Regions from separate parts of the Lactobacillus sp. VURO6/B1 (VP7) genome, predicted to be linked through region 2. Evidence: predicted binding sites of a transcription regulator. Region 2 holds the regulator's gene; the other holds the start of a gene.
What was found. Region 2 encodes LexA, which represses DNA repair genes until DNA is damaged. Its sites were predicted from a motif close to CNAACANNTGTTNG; they were not measured.
Positions count from the first base shown of each region.

Region 1: the regulator LexA is predicted to act here: its motif matches at 1,223-1,236, upstream of xerS (tyrosine recombinase XerS).

Region 1 covers NZ_JBVOWJ010000006.1:17,648-21,518, reverse strand. The annotation lists gene xerS (tyrosine recombinase XerS) at 1,296-2,384, shown strand; gene ACZ2M0_RS04240 (NUDIX hydrolase) at 2,400-3,035, opposite strand; gene ACZ2M0_RS04235 (DegV family protein) at 3,090-3,871, opposite strand, start outside.
Region 2 covers NZ_JBVOWJ010000010.1:50,261-54,131, forward strand. The annotation lists gene ACZ2M0_RS06735 (ABC transporter ATP-binding protein) at 1-822, opposite strand, end outside; gene ACZ2M0_RS06740 (YneF family protein) at 895-1,110, opposite strand; gene ACZ2M0_RS06745 (DUF896 domain-containing protein) at 1,180-1,428, opposite strand; gene lexA (transcriptional repressor LexA) at 1,572-2,195, shown strand; gene ACZ2M0_RS06755 (MerR family transcriptional regulator) at 2,233-2,607, opposite strand; gene ACZ2M0_RS06760 (hypothetical protein) at 2,668-2,961, shown strand; gene ACZ2M0_RS06765 (nucleoside phosphorylase) at 3,193-3,871, opposite strand, start outside.

The DNA of each region.
Region 1 (3,871 bases), on a different contig from region 2:
AAATAATAATGAATAAAACACTTGCTATTGGCAAAATTATACTCAAACTAAATGTTTTAAACTATACCCCACATAGTATTGTAAGCTATTTTTTGGAAAAATAAAATAAAAAGGCTCCAAATAATTAAACTTAAAGTGAAAAAGGAAAGAGTGGCAAATATTATATCAAAGCGTGCATTCGCTTGCTGGAGTGGAAGGGAGAAAAGCGCTTAAGTAAAAAAATTAAAATCTAGATTTTTTATATATTTATCTATGATAGAAAGCGCTTTTATTTATATTTTTACACTTGTAACGTAGAAACTTTAAATAAATCAACTAATATGGATAAGAAAAGGACCGGGTAATCATATTAATTTTTAAAGTTATAAGTAATCAGTATTATTTTGTATAAAAATGAAATTATAGATTTTCGCAGAATGTCAACTTTTGTTTGTCATGATAAACTTTTTAAGAAATTTGAGATGGGATAATTGTGCGTATGAACTACTGATCCAGCTATATAAACAGAGCTGATAAACTAAGAAATAGTGATAAAAGGTGGTTGTAACTTAGCATTATCCAACTTCGTATAATATATATTATGTAAAGTAAAATAAAAATTTGAAAGATAGTCCATCAGAATGAGTCAGGATTCAATTACACAAAACAATTTTGCTTTTAGCTTTTAGATTGCCTCTGGTCACTTGAGAGCTCATTAAAATTAAAATTAATGTATAATTGATCATTTAGCTGCCTGTGAGCTTCCCAAGAATTATTAATCAATTTAATTTTTAATTCGTATTTTTATTAATAAGTAGTTTGAGGTCAATCGATTTTAGTACTTTTAAAAGTAATATCGTTGGTTGATTTTATCTTAAAAGTAGATATAAAAAGCTTGGAACAATATTGCTCAAAATTAAGTATAAAAAGTCTGCTCACATAATTTTTTTCAACTTCTAAACATGCTAACTGTTAAATAATTTTATAGTTGCTTTCATTAAAACTATAATTTTAATGAACGATAATTAAATGATAATCGAGCTCAAAAATTTTGCATTCATTGATATTGATTTTTAGCAAAACTAAATTTGATCTCTTAGATAAGTTTTTATCATTAAAGCAGAAATTTCTACTTAAAACTATTTTGAAACTTTATTTTAAAAATACCCAATTGGCATTTTATTTCATTAGATCTAGTTAACACCTTTCTCCCTCCTCTATCCCATAATAAATATATACGACACAAACATACATTCTAGTTTTGTTTTATAATAAAGCATGTAATTTATTAAATTAAGCTAGGAGAAATTTATTACGTGGAAACAAAGAAATATTTAGATCTAATTGATGAAGAATTAAAAAAAATGCCGGATTTTGTTAAAGAATACAATTTTGGCACAAGTCACTCTTTAGCTACATCCTATCAGTATCTAACAGAAATCAGAAGATTTTTTGACTGGCTGCGGCATGAAGGCATTTCAAAAGCTAAAAATAACAAAAATATTGAAACACAAACTTTAGCTCAACTACAACGCAATGACATCATGCTTTACATTAATTATTTAGGTCACACCAAGAATAAGCAAGGCAACTTGAATTCACCTACTACAATAAATCGGTCTATTAATGCCTTGAGGTCTCTTTTTAAGTTTTTAACCATTACTGCAGATAATATTAATGGCAAGCCATACTTTGAACGCAATGTCATGCTCAAAATTGATTCTCTGAATAACACAAAAACTTTAAACTATCGGGCTCATGTTCTTGAATCACACATGTACACAGGAAAATTAAAATACCAGTTTTTGGATTTTATTGCAAATAATTATGAATTTAAATGCAATAAGCATGCTTTACCAGGATTTAAAGCAAATAAAGAGCGCGACATGGCAATTATTGCTTTAATTTTAGGAACTGGAATCAGAGTTTCTGAGTGCGCAGGAATTGATTTGCCAGACATTAATTTTAAAAAGGCTACATTGGACGTAACCCGCAAAGGTGGCCAGCGAGACAGCGTACCAATTGCTGAATGGACGTTGGTTTATATTAGAGAGTATAAGAAAATAAGAAAACAACGCTATTTGGCTGTCAAAAACGATTCAGCATTTTTCTTGACTCGCTGGCATAATAAAACACGTCGGATTACCACAAGTGCTATCGAGAAAATGGTCAATAAATATTCAGCTGCTTTTGGTCACCCGCTCACTCCCCATAAATTACGTCACACAGTGGCCTCTGAACTATATGGTGTAACCAAAGACCAAGTGCTAGTAGCTCAGCAACTGGGCCAAAAAGGAACCTCAGCAACCGATTTATATACTCATGTTGATCAAAAAAAGCAACGTGCTGCATTAAATGAGATTTCAGAGGCAGATAAAAAGAATAGTGATCACAAACAGGCTTGATACAGAGCCTGTTTTTTATTCAAATTTTGTTTGCCAATTAGGACTTTGATTCGCTTCAAAACACATTTTTATCTCTGCTAAAGAATTTCGTGGCAATGATAAAGGTGGTAAATTATCAAGTTCGAAAAAGGAACACTTATCAGTCTCAGTATTTTTTGAAAATTTTCCACCTAGATCTTTACATAAAAAAATGATATTGCAGACATTAATAGCTCGTTTAATTCGCTCTTTATCATAAATATTAGTTGAATGGTTGTTTACTGCAATAATATGATCAACTTCAATTTTATGACCAGATTCCTCTTCTGCTTCCTTTATACAATTTTCTTTAACTGTTATATTAGGTTCACACCAACCTCCAGGCATTGACCATAAATTATCTGTAGTTTCTTTAACCAGTAAGATTTTTTGTTTATTGAAAATTGCAGCTCTGGTAGAAACTTTAGGCGTCTGGTATCCATCATCATTACTAAATAAGCCTTTAACAATATTTATTGGCTGACCAGTTTTAGCTGCCATCATTTCAGTGGCAATCTTTCTTACTTGTTCGTAACGCTCCCTGTCAAAACGATCGTGACCATATTCTAGGCCGTCTTGAGCAATGCTCTGCAATTCTACAGCCCATTTGGTTATCTGATCCATTTGCTTTATCATATATATCCTCCCACTTCTGTAACAAAAAAGCAGCCTTGCGAAAGGTTGCTCTTATTTAGTCAAATCTATTTTATCTATGTCAATCATCCAACCAATTGCAAAAGACTTTTCTCCTAGATGCGTGGCAATAACAGGACTAAATTTTGTGATAGAAATATTTTGTTCCGGAAATTGTTCAGTTAAAAATGCTTTAGCTTCATCTACTTGACTGCTGTCATTGGAATCAATAATAAAAAGTTTTATTTTATCTTTATAAGGTAATTGTTCAATTTTCTTTACTGTTAATTTCTTAATTTTGATAAAAGCTCGTTTCATAGAACGAATTTTGTCAAAAGCTACTATATTGCCGTCTTTGAAAGTAAGCAGCGGCTTGATATTTAGCATAGATCCGATAAAAGCACTGGCATTGCTTAAGCGGCCTCCTCGACTTAAATTGTTTAAATCATTAACTACGAATATTTCATCAATAGTTGAACGAATTTTTTCAAGTCGAGCTAAAATTGTATCCAGATCAAGACCATTTTTTATCATTTTAGCTGCTGCCAAAACCAAATTACCTTGTAAGCGAACAGTCATTCTTGTGTCAATAGCATGTAAATTATATTTCGGATGATTTTCTGCAATATTACATAATGTTTGATAAAAACCAGAAATCCCGCTGGAAAGTGTAATAGCAATAATAGCGTCATAGCCTTCATTATTTAGGCGATCAAAAAGGCGTATCAAATCGCCTGTGCTTGGCTGAGAAGTTTTGGGAAAATCTGCTCCCTCTCTCTGCATTTTGAAAAGTTGATCAGAAGTAATATCAACATTTTCTAAATACTCTTTTTTAC
Region 2 (3,871 bases):
AATAGTGAGAGCCTTGTTAAAAACTAACATTCCGCCATAAATGATAGTTATGGTATATGTCAAACCAATAAGAAATGTACCTAATGGATCAAACATAGAATCCCATTTAAAAACTTTTTTATTGATTTTTATAGTATTGTCTATCATTTGGTTGAAAGCGGCTGTATCTTCTTTACCTTGTCCAAAAGTTTTTAAAACTTTGATACCTGAAACAGATTCTTGAGTTTTATTGTTTAATTTGGAAAAAGCTGCTTGAGATTTATCAAAAGCATCATGTAGCCTGTCTCCTAATTTCCATGCTCCCCAAGCCAAAAATGGCAAAGGCAGAAGAGCTACAAGTGTTAAACGCCAATCAACAAAAGCAATCATGGCCACCATAGTGGATACGCTCATTATGAGTGAATCTACTAATGTTAAGACACCTTCACCCGCAACTTCCTGAACCGCCGAAACATCATTTGTGGCGTGAGCCATCAAATCACCAGTTCTGTGACGTTGATAAAAAGTGCGATCCATAGCCATGAAATGACGAAATAATTTTGATCTTAATTGCAGTTCCAGTTCAGCTGCTCCACCCCAAATCTGACTACGCCAAAAATAGCGAAAGCCATAGAGTAATAAGGCCGCTAAAATGATAGCCAAAATCAGTAGACCGTATTCCTGCCAACTAATATGTCCTTTATCTAATTGATCAGCCATTAGGCCTAAAATCCTTGGTGGCACCAAGTTCACAACTGAAGTTAATGCTAAAAATGTAATACCTATGAGGTAACGCTTTTTCTCTTTTTTAAAAAACCAGCCTAATTTAAAAAATATACCCATTATTCACCTAAAAAATTCAGTAAAAAAGCGGAGATATCGTTCTCCGCCACACTATTTCAATCTAGTAAGTTTTTACTTTTGGTGCTTCATCATGTTCATCACTTGGTTTACCTTCTTGGCTGAAGGTTTTTGGCCCATTTGAGACATCATGGCAACAATCATATCTTCACTGATTGGCGGATTATCCTTAAAATATTTTTTCATATATGCTCTGGCACCGTAAAAACCACCCACTAGGCCTAACAACAGTGCTATAACTATTAGAAAAATCGCTAATCCTAAGTTCATAAAATAATCACCTCAATTTGTCCAATAGGTATATCTTACCTAAAAATACAGTAAAATTAAAGATCAAAGTTAATCTTTTCTTAAACCTTTTTCTCTTTGAGCTTTCTTGGCTTTCTCAGATGTAATTTCATTGCCATTTTTATCAATTATGACCAAATTTTCAACGTCTTGTTTAAAGCCTGCTCTAAAGTTTTTAATAAATTCCCGATGTAACTTTTTTCGTTCCTTTTCCTCGGCTTCTGTTAGTCCAACAGATTCCTTTTTATGATAAAGTTCATTTATTCGATTTATCATTTTTTTCTCAAGATCTTCATTCATTTTAAGCACCTCTCATTAAAAAAGTCTACATTATTATCAGCAGGAAAAAAAGTTTTAAATTTTCAGAACGTTTGTTTGTAGTATACGATTTATTTTGCTAAAATTAAATATATAAGAAAACGTTTAAAATACTGGAGATAACTATGACTACAAAACAAAACACTAAGCAATTACAAATTTTACGCTATATATATGAAACGGTTGAAGACAGAGGTTTTCCTCCCACTGTTCGTGAAATTTGCCATGCTGTAGATTTATCTTCCACTTCTACTGTACATGGCCATTTGTCAAGGCTTGAAAATAAGGGATTATTAATAAAGGATGCTACAAAACCAAGAGCATTGGAAATAACCGATGAAGGAAAAAAAGCGATAGGCGTTCAGCCGAAAAAAATTCCTGTAGTCGGCGATGTCACAGCCGGCCAACCAATTCTGGCTGTTGAAGACATCGAAGATTACTTTCCCTTACCTCCTGATTTAGCAAATGATGCCGGAGACCTCTTTATGCTAAGAGTTCATGGTGAAAGTATGATTAACGCCGGTATCCTCAACGGAGATAACGTAATCGTCCGCAAACAATCTTCAGCAATTAACGGTGAAATTGTAGTAGCAATGACAGATGAAAATGAAGCAACTGTAAAACGATTTTACAAGGAAAAAGGTCACTATCGTTTGCAGCCTGAAAATGATACGATGGCACCGATTATATTGTCAAGCGTCCACATTTTAGGTAAAGTAGTTGGACTATACCGTAACACTATTATTTAACAAAAGAGCTTTATAGCATTATTGGGATAAATAAAAATTATTTTTTGCGAGTTTCAATAATGCTTTTTTTCTGCAGAGTTTTTTTTACTTCTGCCAATACTTTTTTCTGCATTTTTAATTTGTTTATTTTTGCAGATATAACGGCGATTTTATCCTTAATTAACTTTAAGTTTTGTTTACGTTGCTTTTCAGTACTACACGACTCATCGTGTAGTTTTTTTATGTCTTTTATTTCTTGCAGCGAAAAACCCAAGTCTTGAAACTCTTTAACTGCTTCAAAAATATCACATTCGTTTTCAGTAAACCAATAGTTTCTTCCCTTACGACCAGGAGTTATTAAGTTTAAGTAGATATAATGTCTAACTGTATCACGTGTAGTATTTTCCTTTTGCATAAATTCTTTCAAATACATAATTATCTCCTTGACGTAGGGTCGACCCCAGATGATTAAATTTTAGCAGGAGGTATTAAAATGTCATATCTAACAATCTTTTTAACTATTATATATGGTGTTCTCATGATTAGCGCCAGCTTTTCATCTTTTACTAGTTTGCCAATTTGGCTAATCATGATCAACGTCTTGTCCGCATTAGGCATTATTGCCGGAAGTTTTCTAAAAAAACCACTTTTAACTACTATATTTCTAGTAGCAGTTTTACTTTCCGCTCTAGCAAATGGTATTTTTCTTTACGGACAAATCACTTGGTCTCACTGGTTTATCAGACTAATTTTGACTATTATTTTGATTTGCCTGAGCTTTAAGTAATTTTAGATATTCATCTGGCAAAATTCCTGTTAGCAGTCAAGCGTAACGTCTCAAAATACTGTCATAATGGCAAGAAATTGACTTTCCACAACTAATGCTTTAAATCAATTCACAATCTTTATATTGAAATTATGCTTAAAAATGCTGTTACTAAAGCTTTTATGTTATTTACTTGTGAATAATAACGCTGTTTCACTTTGGTTTCACAACAGTAATTTTTCACAAACTTGGTTAAATTTTACTAATGATATTGGCAGCTAAATTAATTGCTGCTTCATGGGCATCCCTACCCCAGCCTCTGTCATCATGATTTTCTATATCTTTAAGTGAATCGGCTGTAAATAATATTTGTGCAAAATCTGCCTCTCTGAATTGTGCACACGCAGCCATTGCTGCACATTCCATCTCTACACTAGAAGCCCCCAATTCTTTAGCTTGCTTTACTTTCTTGACAGTTTCCCTAAAGAAACCATCAGTTGTCCAGGTAGTTACTTCTTCAACCTTAAAGCCCTCTTGACTCAGTAACTTTTTTGTCTTCGTTAGAAACTCGGACTTCAAGTCAATGTATGTTCCTGGTTTCATATAATGAAAGGATGTACCCTCATCTCTAATAGCTCTTGTAGGCACTAGAAAATAGTTTTCTGGTAAATCAACTAAGCAGCCGGCTGATCCTATTGCTAAAATCTGTTTAACACCGTAACTTATTAACCAATCTAATAGCTCTACAGCAGCTGCAGCACCTATCTTTGCCTGACAAAAAGTAATTTTTTGTCCGTCTAAGTCAACCTGATAAATTGGGGTTTCACCTTCAAAACAGTCAAAGAACCCGAGCTTTTTATGAGGATAACGGGCCAAGAAACTACTGATCACGTCGGGAGTTAAAAATGCAAACAGCAGCTTGGGCTGAAAA